Candidatus Finniella inopinata: one gene and its partner. The protein of the gene in region 2 binds, or shares a complex with, the protein of the main gene of each other region. Links are inferred from orthologs where the notes say so. Each region holds a gene or a part of one and is shown on either strand. Other genes may lie near its edges. The genes, in order: sdhA and EQU50_RS02245.

Evidence for each region.
Region 1: the proteins of EQU50_RS02245 (region 2) and sdhA are in contact, whole or in part, in a solved structure (PDB 1NEK), measured with the Escherichia coli proteins. The link is inferred for Candidatus Finniella inopinata from one-to-one orthologs.

Annotation. Positions count from the first base shown.
Region 1 is NZ_SCFB01000005.1:110,440-121,838, forward strand. Bases 4,639-7,637 are described here. They hold sdhA (succinate dehydrogenase flavoprotein subunit), read right to left. Parts: upstream 7,025-7,637; coding sequence 5,252-7,024; downstream 4,639-5,251. Other genes in these bases: EQU50_RS04160 (3-deoxy-manno-octulosonate cytidylyltransferase), read right to left, coding at 4,639-4,835; sdhD (succinate dehydrogenase, hydrophobic membrane anchor protein), read right to left, coding at 7,021-7,353; sdhC (succinate dehydrogenase, cytochrome b556 subunit), read right to left, coding at 7,350-7,637. Also shown: EQU50_RS04140 (methyltransferase domain-containing protein), read left to right, coding at 1-838; EQU50_RS04145 (queuosine precursor transporter), read right to left, coding at 830-1,495; EQU50_RS04150 (hypothetical protein), read left to right, coding at 2,015-3,184; EQU50_RS04155 (TIGR00282 family metallophosphoesterase), read right to left, coding at 3,264-4,094; more of EQU50_RS04160, read right to left, coding at 4,098-4,638; more of sdhC, read right to left, coding at 7,638-7,718; EQU50_RS04180 (hypothetical protein), read left to right, coding at 7,904-9,064; EQU50_RS04185 (ISAs1 family transposase), read right to left, coding at 9,205-10,353; EQU50_RS04190 (hypothetical protein), read left to right, coding at 10,761-11,399. UniProt on the Escherichia coli protein: Two distinct, membrane-bound, FAD-containing enzymes are responsible for the catalysis of fumarate and succinate interconversion; the fumarate reductase is used in anaerobic growth, and the succinate dehydrogenase is used in aerobic growth.
Region 2 is NZ_SCFB01000004.1:71,813-83,134, forward strand. The notes cover bases 3,641-6,562. They hold EQU50_RS02245 (succinate dehydrogenase iron-sulfur subunit), read left to right. Parts: upstream 3,641-4,653; coding sequence 4,654-5,472; downstream 5,473-6,562. Other genes in these bases: EQU50_RS02235 (YifB family Mg chelatase-like AAA ATPase), read left to right, coding at 3,641-4,194; EQU50_RS02240 (hypothetical protein), read left to right, coding at 4,429-4,635; EQU50_RS02250 (hypothetical protein), read left to right, coding at 5,599-6,408; EQU50_RS02255 (alkaline phosphatase D family protein), read right to left, coding at 6,461-6,562. Also shown: EQU50_RS02220 (phosphoribosylaminoimidazolesuccinocarboxamide synthase), read right to left, coding at 1-59; EQU50_RS02225 (ABC transporter transmembrane domain-containing protein), read left to right, coding at 333-1,439; EQU50_RS02230 (ISAs1 family transposase), read right to left, coding at 1,580-2,728; more of EQU50_RS02235, read left to right, coding at 2,857-3,640; more of EQU50_RS02255, read right to left, coding at 6,563-7,585; IS21-like element helper ATPase IstB, read right to left, coding at 7,737-8,558; istA (IS21 family transposase), read right to left, coding at 8,580-10,109; EQU50_RS02270 (hypothetical protein), read right to left, coding at 10,306-10,902; EQU50_RS02275 (glycosyltransferase family 4 protein), read right to left, coding at 11,007-11,322. UniProt on the Escherichia coli protein: Two distinct, membrane-bound, FAD-containing enzymes are responsible for the catalysis of fumarate and succinate interconversion; the fumarate reductase is used in anaerobic growth, and the succinate dehydrogenase is used in aerobic growth.

The DNA of each region.
Region 1 (11,399 bases), on a different replicon or contig from region 2:
GGTCGAACCTCACCAGCTGTTTGATCGCGCCCTCTACAAAAGGCGGCGTCAACAGCTGTTGAAGGGTTCAATATATTTCAAGTTCGCAAAAGAGGTATCAAAACGCCTTCAGGAACGTCTTTCAGGCCTTCAAAGTGATTTCCAGACCGTTTTCCAAACCGGTGACGATCAACACCTTTTGCAGCAGTATTTAAAAGCCCATAAAAAAACGGATTTTTTTGTCCAAGAAGGCGCATCGGTCCACTGTGACGAGGAAGCCTTTCCCTTCACCCCCAACAGTTTTGATTTAATTTTGCATGTGCTAAACCTGCACGCGGTTAACGATGTTCCAGGCGTTTTGACGCAGGCCCTAAACTGTTTAAAGCCCGATGGTTTTTTTCTGGCGGCATTTATCGGCGACAATAGCTTTCAAGAGCTGAAAGCGGTTTTAGAGACCGTTGAACTGGAACACCACGATGGTTTTAGTCAGCGCATCTCACCCTGGATTCGCACCCGTGACGCAGGGTCATTGCTGCAACGCGCTGGTTTTGGCTTGCCGGTTGTCGATTGCGACCGGGTGGTGATTTATTATCCGAATTTAAAAATGCTGTTGCAAGATCTGAAACAATCTAAGGAAACCTCTTTCCTGATGAACCGTCAGGCGCCGCCTTTGACGCGTTCTTTTCTTTCTAAGGCTGAAGCCCTGTATAAAGAAAGGTTTTGGGATGAAGGTCAACAAGGTATCAGAGTCAGCCTTGATATCGTTTACATGGCCGGGTGGCGCCCAGCCCCAAACCACCAAAAATCCCTGCAACGGGGAAGTGCAAAACACCATTTGGGTGACTTTTTATCATTTTAAGGCCGCAGGTGTTGTTCTCGCGGTTGCGAATGTCATCACCCAAACGCCCCCATAAAACAAAGGGGTGCTGCAAATTGTAAAAAATAATTTGTATAAATAGCTGTTATAAATAAGCAGGGACATATGTTCTGGGGGTAAGATGCCAAAGGCTGTCATAAACCCAATGACAATAGTCGTGTCGATAAATAAAGAAATAGCCGTACTGCCATTGTTCCTAAGCCACAGGTGCTTTCCATTGGTAAGTTTCCGTATCCACAGGTACAAAATGATATCAACGGCCTGGGCTGTATAACAGGCAATAAGAGAGCCCATAAACGCAATGCTATAGAAACCAAAAACTTTATGGAAGGTTGCATCATCAATCTTAGACCAACGCGTGGCTTCCAATATGCTCATTCCCGCGATTATAAAAGCCGCAAGCGTATTCACAATAATGGCGAACCGAACGCAAAAGTTGGCCCTTTCTTTGCCATAAAATTCGGCAATAAGGTCAGTCAATAAGAATGTTAGAGGGTACAATACGGCTCCCACTGACAGCTGGAAAGTATGAAAAGGCAACGGCAATGAGACAAATTTTTGATAGGTCAAATTGCCGATGACAAGCAGAACAGAAAATAAGATGCAAAGGCTTGTGTAAATTTTTTCGGCAGTGGTCATCTTAAGGCCTTAATTTTTTGTACACTTTCAGATAATCTTTCAAAGTTCCCTTTGTCAACCCTTGCCTGCAACTATACACTTTGCAGGAGGGGTTGGGGTGTTACTTACACCCAAAAACGTTAAGATCGTTTCTGTGTTTCCATTGCCGATGCGACCGGTTTATCAAAGGCTTTGAACGTTTATTGCCATTCACCTTGAACTTTAGTTAAAAGACTAGATGAAGGGAATTGCCGGTAATATTTTTCAGGAAGGACGTTTCTAAAAGCATCAGTTAATCTTCCCAGCGGCTCGTCCTAATAAACGTTCTTAAATCTTGCAGGTTACTTTGAATCCTCTCTAGTTGAGCTTTCTTTGCAGCGTCAGTGAGGAAATATTTTCTTTCCGACCCTAAAAACCTATTTAGGTAAGAGTTATGGCGCCTTAAAAATTTCCACGTAAGATTTTATGACAGTAGGATGCTTGACTGTAAAAATTAATTAAAATTACAATCAAATATTGACAACCTAACGTTTGATTTTTATGCACACTTTTCTCAAAAAAACCTTTCTAACCCTTGTCTTATTAGCAACAAGCACATGCTTGTTACAAGCGGCAGCGGCCGGTTCTTCTACAGATGATCCTGATCTGGTCGGTATATCGACAGGACCTCTCACAAGTAGTAACCCTTCAGAATTGTCCGTAAGCGCAAGCTCCGTCCAGGCCGCAGCAGCTATTTCCAACGAGGATAATCTGGATCAAGTTGTTGCTTCTGTTGATGCTGGTATGCAATGCCTTACGGTAGGCGCTCCATCAGCATCCTCTCTCCTCGCTCAGGCAAAAAGGGCTAAACAACACCCATCTTTTACCTATTGGGAAGATATAAGCAAACTTTGCATGCTAAATTTCGATACAACCCATATCAACGGATATAGCCAAGCAAACATTGAGTCCCTAAGGGCAGCTATTGATCTTTCTGAGTATGGACAAAGTCAATTCAGCGAGATGTTAAAAAATTCAAAAACACTTATTGATGATTCCAAACTGACAAGCCTTGTGGATACCGCTTACACAGAACAATTTGCCAGCGCCCTTCGGGGTTATCTTTTGATGGCAGCTGGGCGTTATGGGGAAGCTCAAGCATCTTTTGACAAAGCTGGTTCCACGGTTAGTACCGAGCTAAAAACGAAGGCCCAAAAGGCGATAGAAAACTCAAAAAGTGAGGCGGCTGCCGCTTCGGAACGTGTGGAATATGAATGGCTTGGCTTTAATCGTGAAACAGGGCGCGCTTATCTTGCGGTACAAGCAACAGCGGGTGATACGAATGCGAAAGAAAGACTTGATGAAGCAACAAGATTGCTTACAGTAACCGATTCTGCAGAGACAAACCGTATTAATGCTGAGATAAGTGACTACGTTGCCAACATTTATATACGCCAGCAGCTGTCGTGTCTTGATCAGTTTCGATATACACATCTGTCAGGACGCTCATTTTATGAACAACAAATAATGATGGGAAACCAGAGCGCGCGTCATGCACTTAATTATATAGCAATGAGTGGCGTTCTTGGATTTAGTCACAAAGTCATGCTTGCTTATTTGAAAAAGAATATCAGTAATGGTAACCGGGCAGCGTTAGAGATTTTTGAGGATCCGGAAGACCCTTCTGCCATTTGGTTTTTACACTTCTATTTTGGGATCAGAAGATTTTAAGCAACTATCGTGAAATAAAAAACTTCAAACTCACCAGGTCTTGTTGGCCTGGTGAATGAATGAAAAGGGATAACCATCTTTAACCAATCTCGATATCATCCAACGACGTCTGCGACAAACATCCCCCCAGACGAATGGGGAATATTTTTTCAGCCAAGCCCGTTGCATCATTGGTCACCAACAACAATCCACATAAAGTCGCCTCACCCTTAGCCGGCAGGGGACGTTCAGGCGATGGCAGACGTTTTGTGAATTTGTACAATGGCATCTCTTTGGCCATACCGATAACTGAGTCATAATCACCGCACATACCCGCATCACTTTGATAAGCCGTTCCACCAGTCATAATACGATGATCGATTGTTGGGACATGGGTATGGGTGCCCACAACCAGACTGACGCGCCCGTCGCAAAAGTGCCCCATGGCCATTTTTTCCGACGTGGCCTCGCCATGAAAATCAAGGACAATGGCCTGTACAGCGTGGGGCATGGGGTATTTTTTCAAAACCCCCTCCACTGACTGAAAGGGGTCGTCCAGCGATTCCATAAACAACCGGGCCATGGCGTTGATAACCAACACTGATTGCCCTTTGGCTGTCGTGTGAATCACATATCCCTGGCCCGGGCTGGAATCGGGATAGTTAACAGGGCGCAACAATCGCTTGTCACTGTTGATGGTGCCAATGATTTCACGTTGATCCCAGATATGGTTGCCCGTGGTAATAACATCAACGCCCCATTTATAGAAATCACGACAAATGGTTTGGGTTATGCCAAAGCCATTGGCCGCGTTCTCTCCGTTCACGATCACGCAATCCAATTGAAAGCGTTGCCGCAGTTTGGGAATATGATGTTCAATAACGTCCCGGCCACTGCGGCCCATGACGTCGCCACAAAACAATATTTTCACGGATTATTGCCTTTCAAACCAATTTCTGGCCGCTTCAAGGTCCAATGCTGTGTCAACGGTGTGGGGGATGGTCTCAACCAATTCCACATCGATCCGCATGCCAGCCTCAAGCGCGCGCAGTTGTTCCAGACGTTCTGCCTTTTCCAAGGGCGACGCGGGCAGTGAGACAAACTTTTCCAAGGCTTTATAACGATAGGCATAAACGCCAATGTGGTGATAGTGAGTGTCGGCTCCAAACGGAATGGTCGCGCGCGAGAAATACAATCCACGCCCGCGAGTGGCGGATTCTTTGGCCAGAGCAATCTTCACAACATTTTCATTGGACAGATCCTGCGGATTTTCAATAACGCACGCAATGGTTGCAATGTCTACAGCTGGATTTTCCAAGGGGCGCAGGACAGCCTGTAAAACAGACGCGCTAATATTGGGCAGATCGCCCTGTAGGTTAATCACAATCGAGGGTCTGGATTCAGGCGACAAAGTTTGAATGGCAGCCCACATACGATCAGTGCCAGAGGGAAGATCAGGGTCTGTTAAAATGGCCTGTCCGCCGTTTTGATGAACAACCTCAGCAATTTCAGGCCCACAACAGGCAACAGAAACAGGGCCCATATCAGCCTCTAGCGCCCGACGTAATACCTGAACAACCATGGGAAGGCCATCAATCAAAGCCAGCGACTTGCGTTCAAGGCGGGTAGATGCTAGACGAGATGGAATAATAATCAACGGTTGAAGGGACATAGGGCGTTTCCTTTAAAACACATAAAATTTCCTCACCTTAACAGATTTTATAAATTTGTTAATCTTCCTTATTTATCGCATGTGAATGATTTCGCTTGGTAATAACAACCGAAAGCTCGTCAATGCTATGACAAGGGGAAGCCCAGGAAATGATTTGAATGAGGTATAGTCCTTATGTCCGGATTTTTTTAAAAATTAGACCAAAATTTAAATAAAAGATTTTCTCAATTAAGATGGTTTTCTGTAATTATTTCTCCTTTAACTTTGGTCTGCTTCAGGGTATGTTGAGGGCGTCAAAAAAAGCTATGGGAGGTTTTATTATGACACATAATTTTAATATAGATATCGATACAGAAGCACCAGCTGGTGATGCATACTTGGCAACATCCTTGGACGGATTGATGAGGACTAATCTTTCAGTAGACTCGTTCTTGGGGCGCCATAATGTCTAGGTCGTCGTTTAACGTTGCAAATCGCACAGGCCTTTTTTCGAAATGCGCCTGCTGGCCTTGAGCCTGCCAGTAAAGGGTATGATATAGCCAGGGCTGGTCGTCTCGCTTGGGATAATCTTCCCGTGCATGAGCGCCGCGGCTTTCGGTTCGAAACAGGGCCGATTGTATGGTTGCTTGTGCCTGCAGCATCAGGTTCTGTAGTTCAAGTGCTTCCAATAGATCTGTGTTCCATATCATGGAACGGTCGGTGATTTGAATGCCCTTCAAGGTTTGCTTAAGTTCCTCTAGATTGCGGACACCGTCTGCTAGCAGATCATGTGTACGGAAAACGGCGCAGTGATGCTGCATGATTTTTTGCATGGATATCCGCAGCTGTCCTGTTGTGATGGTTCCGTTGGCACAGCGCAGACGCTCTAGTCTTTTGATCGACTCTGCCCCTCGGTCCTCATTTAAAGGTCTGTGCGACGTGTTGGGTTGTATGAGATCCTTGGCTCTAAGCGCAGCGGCTCGACCGAAAACGATCAGGTCTAACAAAGAGTTGGTCCCTAATCGGTTCGCCCCATGCACGGATACACACGCTGCCTCGCCAATGGCCATAAGGCCGGGCACAACGGCACCTGTGGCATTTCTAATGACTTCACCGTGAATGTTCGTGGGAATGCCCCCCATGTTGTAATGAACCGTTGGCAGCACAGGGATCGGATCTTTTGTCACATCAATGCCTGCAAAGATACGGGCTGTTTCGGCGATGCCAGGCAATCTTTCCTTAATAATAGCTGGATCAAGATGCTCTAGGTGCAAGTGCACGTGATCTTTATGGGGGCCAACGCCGCGGCCTTGGATAATCTCCGTCGCAATAGCCCGGCTGGTCACGTCACGCGACGCCAAGTCTTTTGCGTGAGGGGCGTACCTTTGCATAAACCGCTCACCCTTGGAATTGGCCAGGTATCCCCCTTCGCCCCGCGCACCCTCTGTAATCAGGCAACCTGATCCGTAAATGCCGGTGGGGTGAAATTGGACAAACTCCATATCTTGCAAAGGCAGGCCAGCGCGCAACATCATGGCATTGCCGTCACCTGTGCATATATGGGCGGAGGTGCACGAGAAATAAATACGTCCATACCCACCGGTTGCCAAAACCACGATGTGGGCTTGGAAACGGTGAAGCGTCCCATCCTCTAAACACCAGGCAATCACGCCAATGCATCGCCCATGCTCCATCAATAAATCAAGGACGAAATATTCAATAAAGAACTCTGATTGATGCTTCAGACATTGCTGGTAAAGAGTATGCAAAATGGCATGTCCTGTTCGGTCAGCGGCAGCGCAGGCTCGTTTGGCCGGTTCTTTTCCTTGCTGTAATGTATGCCCGCCGAATTGGCGTTGGTAAATTTTTCCCTCTTCCGTCCGAGAAAAAGGCACACCAAAATGTTCCAGTTCCAGAACGGCTTCCTTGGCGTGGCTGCACATATAGGCGATCGCATCCTGATCGCCCAACCAATCAGACCCCTTGACCGTATCGTAAAAGTGATAGCGCCAATCATCTCCATCACCCATGTTATTAAGTGCGGCGCTGATGCCCCCTTGGGCAGCGACTGTGTGACTGCGCGTGGGGAAAACTTTTGTGATGCATGCTGTCTTCAACCCTTGTGCACTCATCCCTAAGGTGGCCCGAAGGCCCGCCCCACCAGCACCGACAACAATCACATCATGCTGATGATCGATAAAACGGCTCATCGGCACATGATTCCGATCAAACTATAAAGGGTCAGGATCATCAGTCCCACGGCAGCTGAATACGTCAGACCCAAAGCAACTTTAGCCGCTGAATCCCTTAAATAATCCCGAATGATCTCCTTCAGCTCCAGCGCCATATGATACAAACTAACAGCGATGGTCACCCCCAAAAAGGCTGCAAGGGCTGGATTGCGGACTGCCATAACGACCTGGTTGTAGTCGGCCCTTTTTAACGCTAGCAAGAAAACGCCTAAAAAAGGCAAAGCGATCGACAAAAATAAAGCAGTCAGTCGTTGCAGTTGCCACTGATGATGGGGTTTCATTTTCATAAATAGGTCCAAACGAGTAAACTTGTGAAAAAGGTTAGGGTTAGCACCAGCCATCCGCTGCGGTAAGCGTCCTTTAAATCCATTCCCCACCCGATATCCCAGCATAAATGGCGGATACCATTAAAGAAGTAATAGGTTAAGGAAATGATCAATAGAAAGACAAACGCCTTTATGGGCGCCATCGCCAAAAGGTCTGTAAAAATCGTATAACTGATCGCGCCCTGATTCAGCGTAAACAACCAAGCAATCAAGCCAAAAATAAATCCTAATAGGGCGAAGCCCGTTAGACGGTGAAGAATTGACATAACAGACGTCATTTGCCAACGGTAAATTTGTAAATGAGGGGAAAGGGGCCGTGAATCCACCGGCGACTCCTAAAAACAATTAATTTTAATAAAATTATATGTTTATGTTTTTCCAAATGGCAAGGGGTTTAGAACTAGCCTTCTTATACACAACATGAAAACACCTTGAAATTCACAATGAAAGCCCCTAAATGAATGTAAGATTCATTATTTAACTTAATCTATAACAACAATGGAAAAATAAGATGATTTTATTTAAAAATATTGCATTTATTGCAGGGCTTTTGGGCGCAACGGCAGTCTGGGCATCTGATATTACTGATGGCTATGATTCTGACGATAATGAATGTTTCAAGCATTCTTATGCTACTAATGGATATGATTCTGGTAATGAGAGTGACTATGACAATGACTATTTTGTGACAAATAGTGACAGCCGACGTTTTCATGGACCATCTACGGCAGTCTTGGTTAGGCGTCCTAGTAGCCCAGAGTTTTGCCCACCGTTTGATCACCCTGCTAGTCAGGACTTTTTGCCTGATGTGCCCCCCTTTATGGCACCAGGGGGGGGGCTGGCTACTTATTTAACGCGCCCTGATCTTTTAATGTACCGTGAACACTATACGCCTCCAATATCTCAAATTATTTGCCAAGAAATTAGAACAACTTGGAATATTTTAAGATACAGCAACTTACCCAATTTATTCGCTGACATTGGGAAAGCTTTTCCAGATTGGTTATATAAAACCCCATTTCGTCCTGATGCATCGTTAAGGATCAATATCCCGAAAAGGATTCCTAAAATTACTGATAAAACCTATGGAGAAACCCTTAGGCTAGCGGCTGAGTTCCGATTTGAAAGGAAATGTGATGGGAAAATATCGCGTCGCAAAGAATTCTTTCTTAAATGCAAAGGCCTGCAATATCAACACAAATTTTTGATAGCAATAGTAGGAGATTCTTTTGGAGAAATAATGTTCACTAGACCGTCTTATCAACAGGTTTCGTGTGAGTTTTATGGTTATGTGAGGCCTCATCATTTTAATTCTCCTGATAGTTATACTTTATGGGATGATCTTTACAAATTTGGAGATGCATTTGGTAGATCGGCAAATATAAGTAACTACCCGCTTAAAAGAGAAATAGAATTTTTAATATACAATATGTTGACCAAATTATCTGCATCCTTGATATACAACATCTTCAATTATCAGACCCCTCCTGCTAGGAAGTTGCCTGACGTCCTGCTTAGGAATGTTTTGGAATTCGCCTACGGCCCCCTAAAATATTCTTTGGATACGACACTTGTTCCACGTGCTCGCCAACGCTGTGCTAAGTCCAGATCTGCGGACATAACATTTTCTATCATGGCGATTGCACTGACATCTCCTCAGCCTAGTTTTTAAAATTACGGTTTCTGCTATTTCCCAAACTTTTGTAGATTGATTTGATTTTGTAGGTTTTGAGAGATCTACTTCCTGTTTTTTTTATTTTTAGACACTATCCTCCCCTTTAAAAGACTTACCGTTTATATCAGTCAATCCGCTCAAACGCGCTTTAAATTGTGGTCAGCGGTTAGAATTTTCAATAAGTATTTGTTGTCCCAGCCTGCTACCTTCCGTCGACAGCTCACCCCTCGTTTATTCGTTTTTTCTTGCTTGAGTAGATTCAAAGCAATACGTCTCATGACAGCCAAATTCTTGGCCGCGTGGCCAACATGCACCTGGTTATGGTCTTCCCTAAAACCTACATCCAAAGACCAGTGCAGGTTAATTTCTATGTTCCAGTGTTTTCTGACAGCAACCATAAACTGATCAATATTTTCATAGGCTAAACTTGTTAGAAAGTAGCGGGTACTACGCTCAACCTGATTATTAGTTGTGCGTGTTGTTTCAAGCATGCCAACACCCTTTAACCCAGGCCAACGAAGTTGAAATACTGCCGGATCGCGTGCTGATACTAATGTATAGCGACGTGTTTCTATGCGACCATGATCATGGATCTTCTCTACTTTCCGTCGATTAAGCATCTTCTTGTACTGACGTGATTCTCCTATATGGAAAATTGCCTTGACCATTTCATGAAGCTTCGGTTGATTATCTTTTAGAGCTAATACGTAGTCTGCACCTTGAATTAAGATCTCTTCAGCAATTGACTGCTGACAACCCATGGCGTCAATGGTGACTGTACTACCAGTAACATCAATCATCTTGAGTAATTTTGGAATGGCTGTAATTTCATTGGATTTTTCATCCGTTTTAACTTGCCCTAAAAGAAGACTTTGATTGCTTGCCCAGGCACTTACAATGTGTAGGGCTTTTTTCTCTTTTCTTCTGTTGCCAGAACCCCGTAGCGTTTTTCCATCAATAGCAATAATCTCAGAATTAACATCGATAGAGAGTGACTTGATCCATGCATAAAAGCAGGATTCAAATTGCTCTGGGTCAAGTATGGAAAACACACGGCCAAAAGTATCATGAGATGGCACACCATTAGGCAGCTCGAGAAATGTTGATAACCAATCGTATTTGGCTTTGCCAAATTCACTAATATCAACCCAGTTATCAGCGCCACAAATTGTGGCCAATATTGTTATTACCAAGATATCGTGCAATTTGTGAAGCTTGTTGTGGTTATCAATACGAGGATCGGCAAGAGGTTCAAAATGTTTGAGGAAAGTATCTGATAACTGCATCCCTGTTTCCTTTTTCTTTATTGAGAAAAAAGAATAATAACAACGGATAGAACAGCAGAAAAGCCGAATAAAAAATTAGGAAATAATTTTTAGAATACTAAACTAATTTTCAGTGCAATCGCCATGCATTTTCTATCAATTGGTGGGCTGAAAACACTAGGGAACTCCGTTATCAGTCGGAAATGGGCGCTTATGTGGATGCTGGAAATCCCGATACATCGTTCCACCAGGCCTTTATGACAAAATATGGGCAAGGCTAGGCAAAATTTTGGGATCAGCTCATTTAAAAAACAACGCGTTAATGGTGAGCTATACCATAAAAACGCCTTGAAATTTGAAACGAAAGCCCCTAAATGAATGTAAGATCCATTATTTAACTTAATCTATAATAACAAAGGAAAAATAAGATGAGTTTATTTAAACATATTGCATTTATTGCAGGGCTTTTGGGCGCAACGGCAGTCTCGGCTTTTGATTCCGATTATCCAATTTACGCGCACCCAAATCAAATTGGCGCGTGCCTTACATACGGGAACCCTTGGGGTTCACAATATAATAATTTGTCTTCTACCCAAAGGCAATACACTACACCAAATCATAGCACTCAAACTATTGGCCAACACAGTAGGCCAGTCTCGGCTGCTGATGCTTCTGGCTCTGACGTTTCCCATGATGCATCTTTTATGGCCCCTGGAGGACCGGTGGCTGATCATTTGCTTGCTTGCCAAATCAGAAACCGTAGTCTAGAACATCGCCATCAAATTATCGATCGACAAATCACAGCGACTTGGGAAATGTTAAGAAACAACGCCTCACCCAATTTATTCGCTGACATTGGGAAAGCTATTTCAGGTTACTTCTATGAAAATGTATATATTGCACCAGCGAAATGTAGTGAAGCCATTTTAAAAACTACTGGTGAAACTTATGGCGAAACCTTGAGCCTATTGCGTGACTTCCAACGAAAAATGAAACGTGATGGGAAAATAGCGGATCCCCTGACATTCCTCCTGGAATGCGAAGGTCTTCGGTCCGAACACAAATTG
Region 2 (11,322 bases):
TGACGACGGCGAGGCGGCTTTCTATCGCCCAACAAAGCTGGTTTAGAACCAATTGACATGCGCATAACCTTTATAAAATGCCCAATTTGTCTAGATACCTCTCTTAAACAATTTTTCAGAAGCTTCCGTCTCCCTTGCATCCCATTTGTCACCCCCGCGAAGGCGGGGGTCCAGTTGTATTATTATCTAGATTCCCGCTTGCGCGGGAATGACATCTGGAACGTTAAAGGGACGAGAAAAAACTTGCAAATCATTTGAAAGAGGTATAGCAAATTTTGCTTAAATCAGCAATCTTATTACTACTGAACATTAAGTGGGAATCACGGGTTACTATGTCAACACCAAAATTAAGCACCTTTCGAAAATTATGGCCATCTTTATGGCCGCAATGCATGCCGGGCGTTAGGGTGCGTGTTGTTATTGCCTCGGCCGCATTAATTTTATCAAAAATCGCTTTGTTGGCCACGCCCTTAACTTGGAAATATGCTGTAGATCACCTGATGCATAACCCTAAGATTATACCCTATTCCTTAATTATCTTTTATGGGGCGGCTCGTCTGGCGTCGTCCTTATTTTCAGAGGTTCGAGACGCCGTCTTTGCGCAAGTTGCCCAGCGTGCTTTACGCCAAATCGGGGTTAAGGTCTTTGAACATTTGCACCATTTAAGTTTACGGTTCCACCTTGACCGCCAAACAGGGGGAATCACCCGCATTATTGAACGAGGAACCAAGTCGATTGAAACTTTATTGACATTTCTGACATTTAGCATTTTACCCACTATCGTTGAAATCATTTTGGTCTGTGGGGCTTTGTGGTGGTTTTATGGTATCAGCTTTTCGATGGTAATTTTGGTCACCATGGCTGCCTACATATTTTACACCCTAAAGCTGACCGAGTGGCGCATTCATTATGTGCGTTCCATGAACGCCAGTGATAATTTGGCCCAGACCAAGGCCATAGATAGTTTGTTAAATTACGAAACAGTAAAATACTTTTCCAATGAGGTGCACGAGAAAAATCGATTTGATGCGGCTTTGCGGCAGTATGAAATCGCTGCTTTGCAAGGCAAAATCAGTTTATCGTACCTAAACATTGGGCAAGCTGTGATTATGTCTTTAGGGCTGATTGCTGTGATGGTATTGGCGAGCCTGGGCATTACTCAAAACACAATGACCACAGGTGATTTAATTGCCGTCAACCTTTTCCTGATTCAGTTGGCCATTCCTTTGTTTAACTTAGGTTTTGCCTACCGTGAAATTAAGCTGGCCCTGGTCAACTTAGAAGAAATGTTCCATTTGTTGGATGAACCGCAGGACATTAAGGATATACCCAATGCTCGGCCACTTGCCTTTAAGGGAGGTAAAGTTATTTTTGACAAGGTTAGCTTTGCCTATCAACCCATGGCGATTGCACTGACATCTCCTCAGCCTAGTTTTTAAAATTACGGTTTCTGCTATTTCCCAAACTTTTGTAGATTGATTTGATTTTGTAGGTTTTGAGAGATCTACTTCCTGTTTTTTTTATTTTTAGACACTATCCTCCCCTTTAAAAGACTTACCGTTTATATCAGTCAATCCGCTCAAACGCGCTTTAAATTGTGGTCAGCGGTTAGAATTTTCAATAAGTATTTGTTGTCCCAGCCTGCTACCTTCCGTCGACAGCTCACCCCTCGTTTATTCGTTTTTTCTTGCTTGAGTAGATTCAAAGCAATACGTCTCATGACAGCCAAATTCTTGGCCGCGTGGCCAACATGCACCTGGTTATGGTCTTCCCTAAAACCTACATCCAAAGACCAGTGCAGGTTAATTTCTATGTTCCAGTGTTTTCTGACAGCAACCATAAACTGATCAATATTTTCATAGGCTAAACTTGTTAGAAAGTAGCGGGTACTACGCTCAACCTGATTATTAGTTGTGCGTGTTGTTTCAAGCATGCCAACACCCTTTAACCCAGGCCAACGAAGTTGAAATACTGCCGGATCGCGTGCTGATACTAATGTATAGCGACGTGTTTCTATGCGACCATGATCATGGATCTTCTCTACTTTCCGTCGATTAAGCATCTTCTTGTACTGACGTGATTCTCCTATATGGAAAATTGCCTTGACCATTTCATGAAGCTTCGGTTGATTATCTTTTAGAGCTAATACGTAGTCTGCACCTTGAATTAAGATCTCTTCAGCAATTGACTGCTGACAACCCATGGCGTCAATGGTGACTGTACTACCAGTAACATCAATCATCTTGAGTAATTTTGGAATGGCTGTAATTTCATTGGATTTTTCATCCGTTTTAACTTGCCCTAAAAGAAGACTTTGATTGCTTGCCCAGGCACTTACAATGTGTAGGGCTTTTTTCTCTTTTCTTCTGTTGCCAGAACCCCGTAGCGTTTTTCCATCAATAGCAATAATCTCAGAATTAACATCGATAGAGAGTGACTTGATCCATGCATAAAAGCAGGATTCAAATTGCTCTGGGTCAAGTATGGAAAACACACGGCCAAAAGTATCATGAGATGGCACACCATTAGGCAGCTCGAGAAATGTTGATAACCAATCGTATTTGGCTTTGCCAAATTCACTAATATCAACCCAGTTATCAGCGCCACAAATTGTGGCCAATATTGTTATTACCAAGATATCGTGCAATTTGTGAAGCTTGTTGTGGTTATCAATACGAGGATCGGCAAGAGGTTCAAAATGTTTGAGGAAAGTATCTGATAACTGCATCCCTGTTTCCTTTTTCTTTATTGAGAAAAAAGAATAATAACAACGGATAGAACAGCAGAAAAGCCGAATAAAAAATTAGGAAATAATTTTTAGAATACTAAACTAATTTTCAGTGCAATCGCCATGATTTGGGCCTAAGCCTTCCCCCAAAAAGAATTACCGTCAATTTAGCCCCTGCAGATATCCAAAAAGAAGGGTCCCATTACGATCTACCCATCGCCTTGGGCTTGATGGCCGCCATGGATGGTGTTGAACTGAGCCAGTACACGGCCCTTGGCGAACTGGGATTGGATGGTCGATTGGCAGCCGTGGTGGGTGTTTTGCCAGCTGCCATGAACGCTTTGATGCATCATCGGGGGTTAATCTGCCCAGAGGTCAGCAGTCGCGAAGCCGCCTGGGCTGGTGATTTAAAAATCTTAGCCGCCCCTAATTTATTAGCCCTTATGAATCATTTCAAGGGCACACAAGTGCTTCGCCCCCCCGTTGCTGAACTAGCCCCAGCATCGTTGTCTAATGGTCAAACCGTTGATTTAAAAGATATTAAGGGGCAATCCTTGGCGAAACGAGCCTTGGAAATTGCAGCCGCTGGTGGTCACAATATCTTGATGATGGGGCCCCCTGGTGCTGGAAAATCCATGTTGGCACGTTGTTTGCCAAGTCTGCTTCCTCCGCTGGAACCAGCCGAAGCTTTGGAAGTCACCATGATTCATAGTCTGGCTGGTTTGTTGCCCGAAAGCGGCTTGATTCATCAACGCCCCTTTCGCGACCCACATCATTCGGCATCTTTGGTCTCGCTGGTCGGGGGTGGGAATCGTGTCAAGCCGGGGGAAATATCCCTGGCCCACCAAGGGGTGTTGTTTTTAGACGAATTGCCCGAATTTTCGCGCCCAACTCTGGAATCTTTGCGTCAACCTTTAGAAACGGGGAAAATTGTTGTCGCAAGAGCCAACAACCATGCGACCTATCCTGCCCGAATCCAACTGGTTGCTGCCATGAACCCCTGTCGGTGTGGGTATTTTGGCGATTTAGAACGTCAATGTCATCGCGCCCCCGTTTGCGCCAATGACTATCAAAATAAAATCTCGGGCCCTTTATTGGATCGATTCGATTTATTGTTTCATGTGCAGGCCTTGAATGCTGATGAATTATTAAGTCAGCATGAATCCGAACCCAGCCACGTTGTGGCAAACCGGGTAAGAAAGGCCAGAAAACGTCAACAACACCGTCATCAAAATCTTTACAGCTGGTTAAATGCAACCATTGATGGTGATCACCTAAAGCAGATTGCTGAATTGGACGAGGAAGGTAAAGCGCTGTTAGGAAAAGCCGTTGAAAAATTGAGATTATCAGCTCGGAGCTATCATCGTATTTTGCGGGTAAGCCGAACCATCGCCGACCTGGAAGAGAGCCAATCCATTCGGAAGCATCATATTGCTGAAACGTTGGGGTATCGTCAAAAGACTTAATTTTAACTAAAACATACTAAATTTTTAAAAAGTTAACCAAAAATTAACGTTTATGCACTACTATGAAGGATGTTAAGAAACATTTTTTCTGGAGCCAGCATGCGCATACCTTTCATTCCTTTTATTCCTGTATACATCGCCGTATCAACCTTGATTTTCTTTCAGGCTGCGACCGCATCTTCTGTACAAAACGTCTCTTCGGAGCAAAACGCATCCGAAATTAGCGTAAGATGCATGATGAAACCTTATGAAGACGGTTGCACAAGCCAAATTTCTAAAAGCCAAGCTGCATTGGGCTTAGAACTTGCAATTGCAAGCGGTCAAGCAGGAGAACTGCACAATCCAGAGTCTAACATAAATGCTGCGATTGCTATGCAGCAGGCACAACAAGCACAGGCAAATGCTCGCGCTGCCGCCAATGCTGCTGCCTCAGCCGCCTAATTAACGTGGCAAAATAATGTGGTAAGATTAAGACTTCCGAAGAACTCACGCATTAAACCAGGGCGCGCTATCAAAAGCCCTGGTGACGTGATTACCGAAAAAGAAGTATCCAACCGTACGTTTCAAATTTACCGTTGGACGCCCACTTCTGACCTTTTTCAATCTGAAGCACCTAACCTTCCAAGATACGATCAATTCACCCTGAATATTAATCAATGCGGACCGATGGTTCTGGACGCGTTGATTTCCATCAAAAACAATCTAGACCCAAGTCTAACCTTTCGCCGATCATGCCGAGAGGGCGTTTGCGGAAGTTGTGCCATGAACATTGACGGGACAAATACGTTGGCCTGCATCAAGCCAATTTCCGAGGTAGAGGGAACAATTAAAATTACTCCACTGCCTCACATGCCGGTGATCAAAGACTTGGTCCCCGATTTAAAACACGCCTATGCTCAGTATGCATCCATTGAGCCCTGGTTAAAAATATCGTCACCCGCCCCCATAAACCAAGAACATAAACAAAGTCCAACGGATCGAGCCAAACTAGACGGCCTATGGGATTGTGTCCTCTGTTTTTGTTGTTCGACTGCCTGCCCCAGTTACTGGTGGAATGGTGATCAGTTTTTGGGCCCGGCCGTTCTTTTACAAAGCTTTCGATGGATAGAAGACAGTCGGGACGAAGGCCGCCAAGAACGCCTTGAACAACTAAACGACGAGATGAAATTGTACCGGTGCCACACCATCATGAATTGTGCGAAAACCTGTCCTAAAGGCTTAAACCCAGCCAAAGCGATTAGCCAGATTAAACAGAAAATCAGCCACGAGATTGATTAGAGAGTTTTTACTTGATAAGCATGGTGAGGTTAAAAATAATTAGTTTAAATTTTATATATTATTAAGCTTAATTTAATGCTTTCATGCCACATTAGAAATATGAGATTAAAAACTGCGCAGAATAACATGCTAAAAAAATTTTTAACCGTTACGTTCAGCTTATTTATTCTTTCATCTGTTTCGACCGATTATGCCCATGCCAGTGATGAAGCTTCGGCTAAGAAGAAAGAAACGGCAGCTAAAAACAAGGAAAAATCTGCCAAAGATAAGGAAAAGAAAGCTAAAAATAAAGAGAAAGCCGCAAAAGCTAAAGAGAAAAAAGCTAAAGATAAAGAAAAGGCAGCTCAAAAGGCAATAAAGGATGCTCAAAAAGCCTTAAAAGATGCGCAGAAAGAAGAAAAAGCCGATCAAAAAGAAGAAAAGGATGCTCAAAAAGAAGAGAAGAACGCGGAAAAGGCAGAAAAAGATGCATTAAATGATGAAAAGAAAGCCCAAAAAGCAGAAGCTGATGCCAAAAAGAAAGCTGATACCAAGAAGAAAGCTGATAATGATAAGAAAACGAAAAATAAAAGTGGGAGCTCTAAATCAAAAGCTTCTAGGTTTAGCGGATTCCTGGATAGTGCAAAGGAAAAAGCAAAAGAAGCCGCTCAGCAAGCTGCAGATTCTGAAATAGGGCAAGCTCTCAAGGAAAAAGCCGCTGAGAAAGCCGCTGAATATGAGGAAGCTGCTAAAGCAAAAGCCCTTGAAAAGGTTTCTAATTCCTCACTCGGCCAAAAGGCTTTGAATCTGAAAGAAAAGGCTGATCATTTAAAAGAGCAAGCGGATGGGGCTTTGGGGATAGCAGATAACGGTAACTCTTCTGATGACGCAGAAGAAGCACCAGCTGAAGACGAGGATTCTGCCGAAGATGATAATAGCGAAGGAGGCGAAGAATAATTCGCCTCCTAATAATTATTTGCCTTAGCCAAAAACTTTTAAAAAGCCAATTTTAACTTCTAACCACTAACGGCATATCATCCAAAAGGCTGACCCAGCCCTTTGGAAGCCACCTTTCTAGGCTCGCGTTTTCTGAAGGAAGACACCACAAGCTTGGATAAATTTGCCCTGCAACCGATTCAAGCTCCAGCCAATTATTAAGGGCAATTTCACGACTTTCCTTTCCATCAGAAACCTTTTTATAACCAGTTATCTTATCAACCAAACCTGCCCCAAACTGTTCTTGCTTCTGAAACCAAGAAATTACCCTTTTTAATCCCACAATAAAACCAGGAACAGGGGAACTTGTAAGCGCGGAAGACGTCAGTTGGAAAATTTGCGTTTCTCCGGTTGAGCTATCAATCACCTCTCCTGCACCGGCACTGTGCACATCGCCACCCAAGAAAATAACCTTTTTCCCCTTGGATTTTACAAAATTTGCCACAAACTTTTGTATAATGTGATTCCGCTCAGCGACATGCGTTGTGTATGACCATTCATCAACGCCATCCGTACTTAAATCTGTGTTACTTTGTTCAATAGGGTCTTTCTCAATCTTTTGATACAAAGATTTCAAACATGTATGTTTATTAAAAAACTGTAACATTTTAGTAAACGGATTAAGATTTTGATAAACCACTGGTATCTCAGTCACAAAGAAAAGATTTGTTTGATTGACGGCATTTAGTTTATTAAACATAAAGTTCAGCGATTCAGGTGAACTGATTTGATTCACCGTTCTTTCTGTTCGTGTATCAAGACCATAGAAAGCCATAGTTTCAAATTGCAAAAGGTAATTGTATGATAACAAAGAAGCGCCCTTAATGACCCCTATTAACCCCGTATCGCTGGGCCTTGTCTTTGTTGTGTGATGCTGGAAAAGCATGTAAAAACGTTCTGCAACTTGCTCTATTTTTGCCATAACCGGCGGAAGGTCAACGTAAGACCCTTTACCATTAAAATACTCGTGGTCACTGGAAAGTGATTTACTGGGAACTGTTGCTAAAAATTCCTTAAACCCTGGTTTGCAATAATGTGCACTATAGTACTGAAGAAGAGCGGTAGTCAGGTCATTTTCTACCTGCTGTGCTTTGTCATCAGATAAAGGTGCCATTCTGGTTTGCGTATCTGCCATCATCTGCGTATTCCGGCGAATTCGAACGGCAATTCTGGTTTTATCCGAATGGCCGTTCCGGTTTAATTCGAACGGTGAATCCGGTTTTATCCGAACGCGGATTCTGGTTTAATTCGAATACGAATCAAAGAGAAGCGAACTCTCCGATTTTATCTCATTTTTTCACCCCTTCATTGTTTGTGATTTCCGTTGTGTCATGCAAAGGACCCTCGATGTTTTTTTGTTTGGTGTTTTCCTGATCCTTTTCTTTACTCCTCACTTTTCTCATAGATTCCCCTTTAATTTCAAGCCTATAAGAATTATGAACCAACCTATCGAGGATAGCATCCGCTAACGTCTCATTTCCTATGGTTTCGTGCCAGAGTTTGACAGGAATCTGACTGGTGACAATCGTAGAGCGTTTATCATGTCGGTCATCCAAAACCTCCAATAAGTCACGGCGTTGCTCATCTGTCAGAATAGACAATCCAAAATCATCTAAAATTAAAACCTCCGTTTTAGCAAGTTCACTCATTCTTTTTCCATAACTCCCATCCCCCTTTCCAAGCTGCAATTCGCTAAGCAAGCGACTGAGGCGGCAGTAATGAACTTTATAACCTTGAAGGCAAGCCTTGTGGGCCAGAGCACAAGCCAAGAATGTTTTCCCCGTGCCACACGGCCCAACAATCAAAATATTATGATGAGAAGCAACCCATTGGCATTGAGAAAGTGTGGCCAACAAAGATTTGTCTAGGTTACGCTGACATGAATGGTCAATATCTTCAAGGCAGGCCGTCTGCTGTAGTTTGGCACTGCGCAAGCGTGCCTGTAATTGCCTGTTTTCCCGGGCGATGACTTCTGTATCAACCAACAAGCCAAGACGTTCTTCAAAGCTCAGCTGCGTTATGGTTGGTTGCTCCAGCTGTTCTTTAAAGGCTTTTGCCATAGAATGAAGACGAAGTTTTTGAAGGTTGTAAACAATTGGATTCAGTAACATGAAAGGGTCTCCTTTTTTAGATTATTTAAAGTATTTTTGGCCACGAATATATTCGTGAGAATCAGAGAGGCTATTGACTTCTGAGGACGAGGATAAAGACTGTTGATCCATCTTGTTCTTCAAAATAGATTCAACATTTTTGTAACTGTGGCCTCCTATCTCTAAAGCCCTTTTACAAGCCAGCTCTAAACGGTCTTCACCGTAACTCTTGCCGAGCCTTAAAATCCCAAGACACGTGCGAAACCCCTGTTGAGGATGGGCGCGTGAAGCCATGATGACTTCTATCAATTTTGCCGTTGCTTCCCCCGTTTTCTTGGCCCAAGAAACAATTCGTTCGGGTGTCCATTCCACCTGTGCTTGATGAGCTTTTGGCATGTGCAGAGTATTTGTCGTATATCCGTTGGCACCATAACTTCTGACATGGGTCGCGACACATTTATTCTGACAAAAAATTTCAACAATCGTCGGTCCATAGCGAACATAGAGAGATTCCTTTGCCAAGGCATAGGGAACACTGTAAAAATGCTTGTCTAACTCAATATGGTAGTTGAAGCCGGCTTTAACTTTTTTCCACTCGGCGTACTCATACCGAGTTGTTGGAAGGGATTTTAATGCCTGTTTCTCAAGGTCTTGAAAGTGGCTTAAACGGGATCCTGGCAGTTTTTGGAAAGGACGTCGGTTTAAGACATCCAAAAGTGGCTGAATAGCTTGGTTTAACTCGCTCAAGCTAAAAAAGGTACGGTTACGAAGCTTGGCCAGAATTTGTCTCTCGACTTGTTGGACTGCATTCTCAACTTTAGCTTTATCCTTCGGACTTCTTGACCTTGTTGGAATAATTGCGACGCCGTAATAAGAGGCCATATCTTGATAGGTTGGGTTGATATCAGGTTCGTAAAGATGCGCCTTATGGACCCCACTCTTTAAATTGTCTGGCACAACAATCTCTGGACAGCCACCATAATATTCAAACGCATTCACGTGAGACTTGATCCAGTCTGCAAGCGTTTGGGTCCATGTGGCCTCCACGTAGGTAAAACTGGACGCACCAAGCGCAGCTACAAAAATCTGTGCTTCACCGACTTCCCCTGTCGACGTATCCGTTACAACGGACATCGTTTGACCGGCATAATCCACAAAAAGTCTCTCTCCTGCTTTGTGGGTCTGGTGCATCCAGACATCAAGTGTTGAATTACGCCATCCTCGGTAAACGTCGCAGAACTGGCTGTAGCTAATCCCTTGGGGGTACTTTTCTTTATACTCACTCCATAATAATTGTAACGTAACATGCTTGCACTTGAGTTCTTTATGAATATAAATGCAATCAATCTCTCCCCGTTGTTCTTTATTGATTTTTTGAGCAGGCGGATACAGCTTGATCTCCAACTCTTCGTCGCCTAGATTGTCGGGCACAGGCCAGCTTAAGTTAACTGCTTTTGCCCTCTTGACGCCTTCAACCGCCGTACTCGCGCTAATGCCAATGCTCTTGGCTATCTCCTGGTAACTACATCCACAGCTGTACCGTAAACGTAAGATTTCTCTGATCTTTCTCATTGATATGTGACTCCGTGACATGGGCTGTTCCTTTCATGTTTTGTTGAACAAAAAAAGGATACAGCGTTCATAAAACGCGTTTTATAACCAAAGGTCTCCTTGATACAGGAGGTCAAAGGCCATCGCTTCGTCTTGGAATCGTTATTCGATTTAAACCAGAATCACTGTTCGATTTGAGCCGGAATCACTGTTCGGTTTAGACCGGAATCACTGTTCGGTTTAGACCGGAATACGCAATCATCACCTGTTTTACACTCTCCAAACCAAAAACACCGGCGTTATGATTACCCCACCCCATATCAAGATAGACTTGATCACCGTCTAAAATGCCCAGATGAAAAGGCTTTTCATCATGAGTTTTGTTAATTTTTTGCCATATTGAAGTCGGCTTTGAATATTCATTACACGTCCCAAAAAACACATGGGGATCCGTCTTTCTTGCAGGGATATCAACAGTAAAGGCTGTACCACTGCCTATCTGGTAAGTTACCTTTGCAGAAATATTATCCCTTGGAAAAGACAATCGATACCGCCAAAATTGTTGTCCATTTATGGTATCAATTAGCTGGGGTGAAATAGGATTCTTACTACCCCCAATATTCAAAGAAAGATCGCTGTTAGGAATAGATGTGGGAGCAACAACCAAAGCACTAACGTTCCATTGGTCGTTACCAGCACCTGCATCAATGAAATTTAAAAACGGTCCAACGTAACCTGAAGACGAAGAACTTGAAGAAGCATGAAGATCAACCGATAAAAGAAACACACAAAAAAAACACAATATTTTTTTCATTTTTACACCCATTAATATGTATTATTATGAGGAGTATTATGAAGTATACTGTATTAATATTTAGTTAATATTGATGCCGCTTATTATATAAAATAAGGACATATTCAAGAATTAGCAGGGTATAATTCCAGCGTCTGCTGGCAAACAAGGTCTTGGTTAAAGTGTTGCATGACAAAATCGCGGCTTGCCTTTCCAAACGCCAACCGACGATCAGAGTTTAAGGCCAAATCTAAAATCTTCGCGGCTAATGCTTCGGAATCTTTTGGAGGGACTAGGTATCCATTCACACCATCTTTCACGATGATACGGCAACCAGGCATATCGCACGTAATAATGGGTTTGCCGCACGCCGCCGCCTCTATCAGCGATTTTGGGATGCCCTCACGATAATAGCTGGCCATGACGGCGATGTGACTTTGC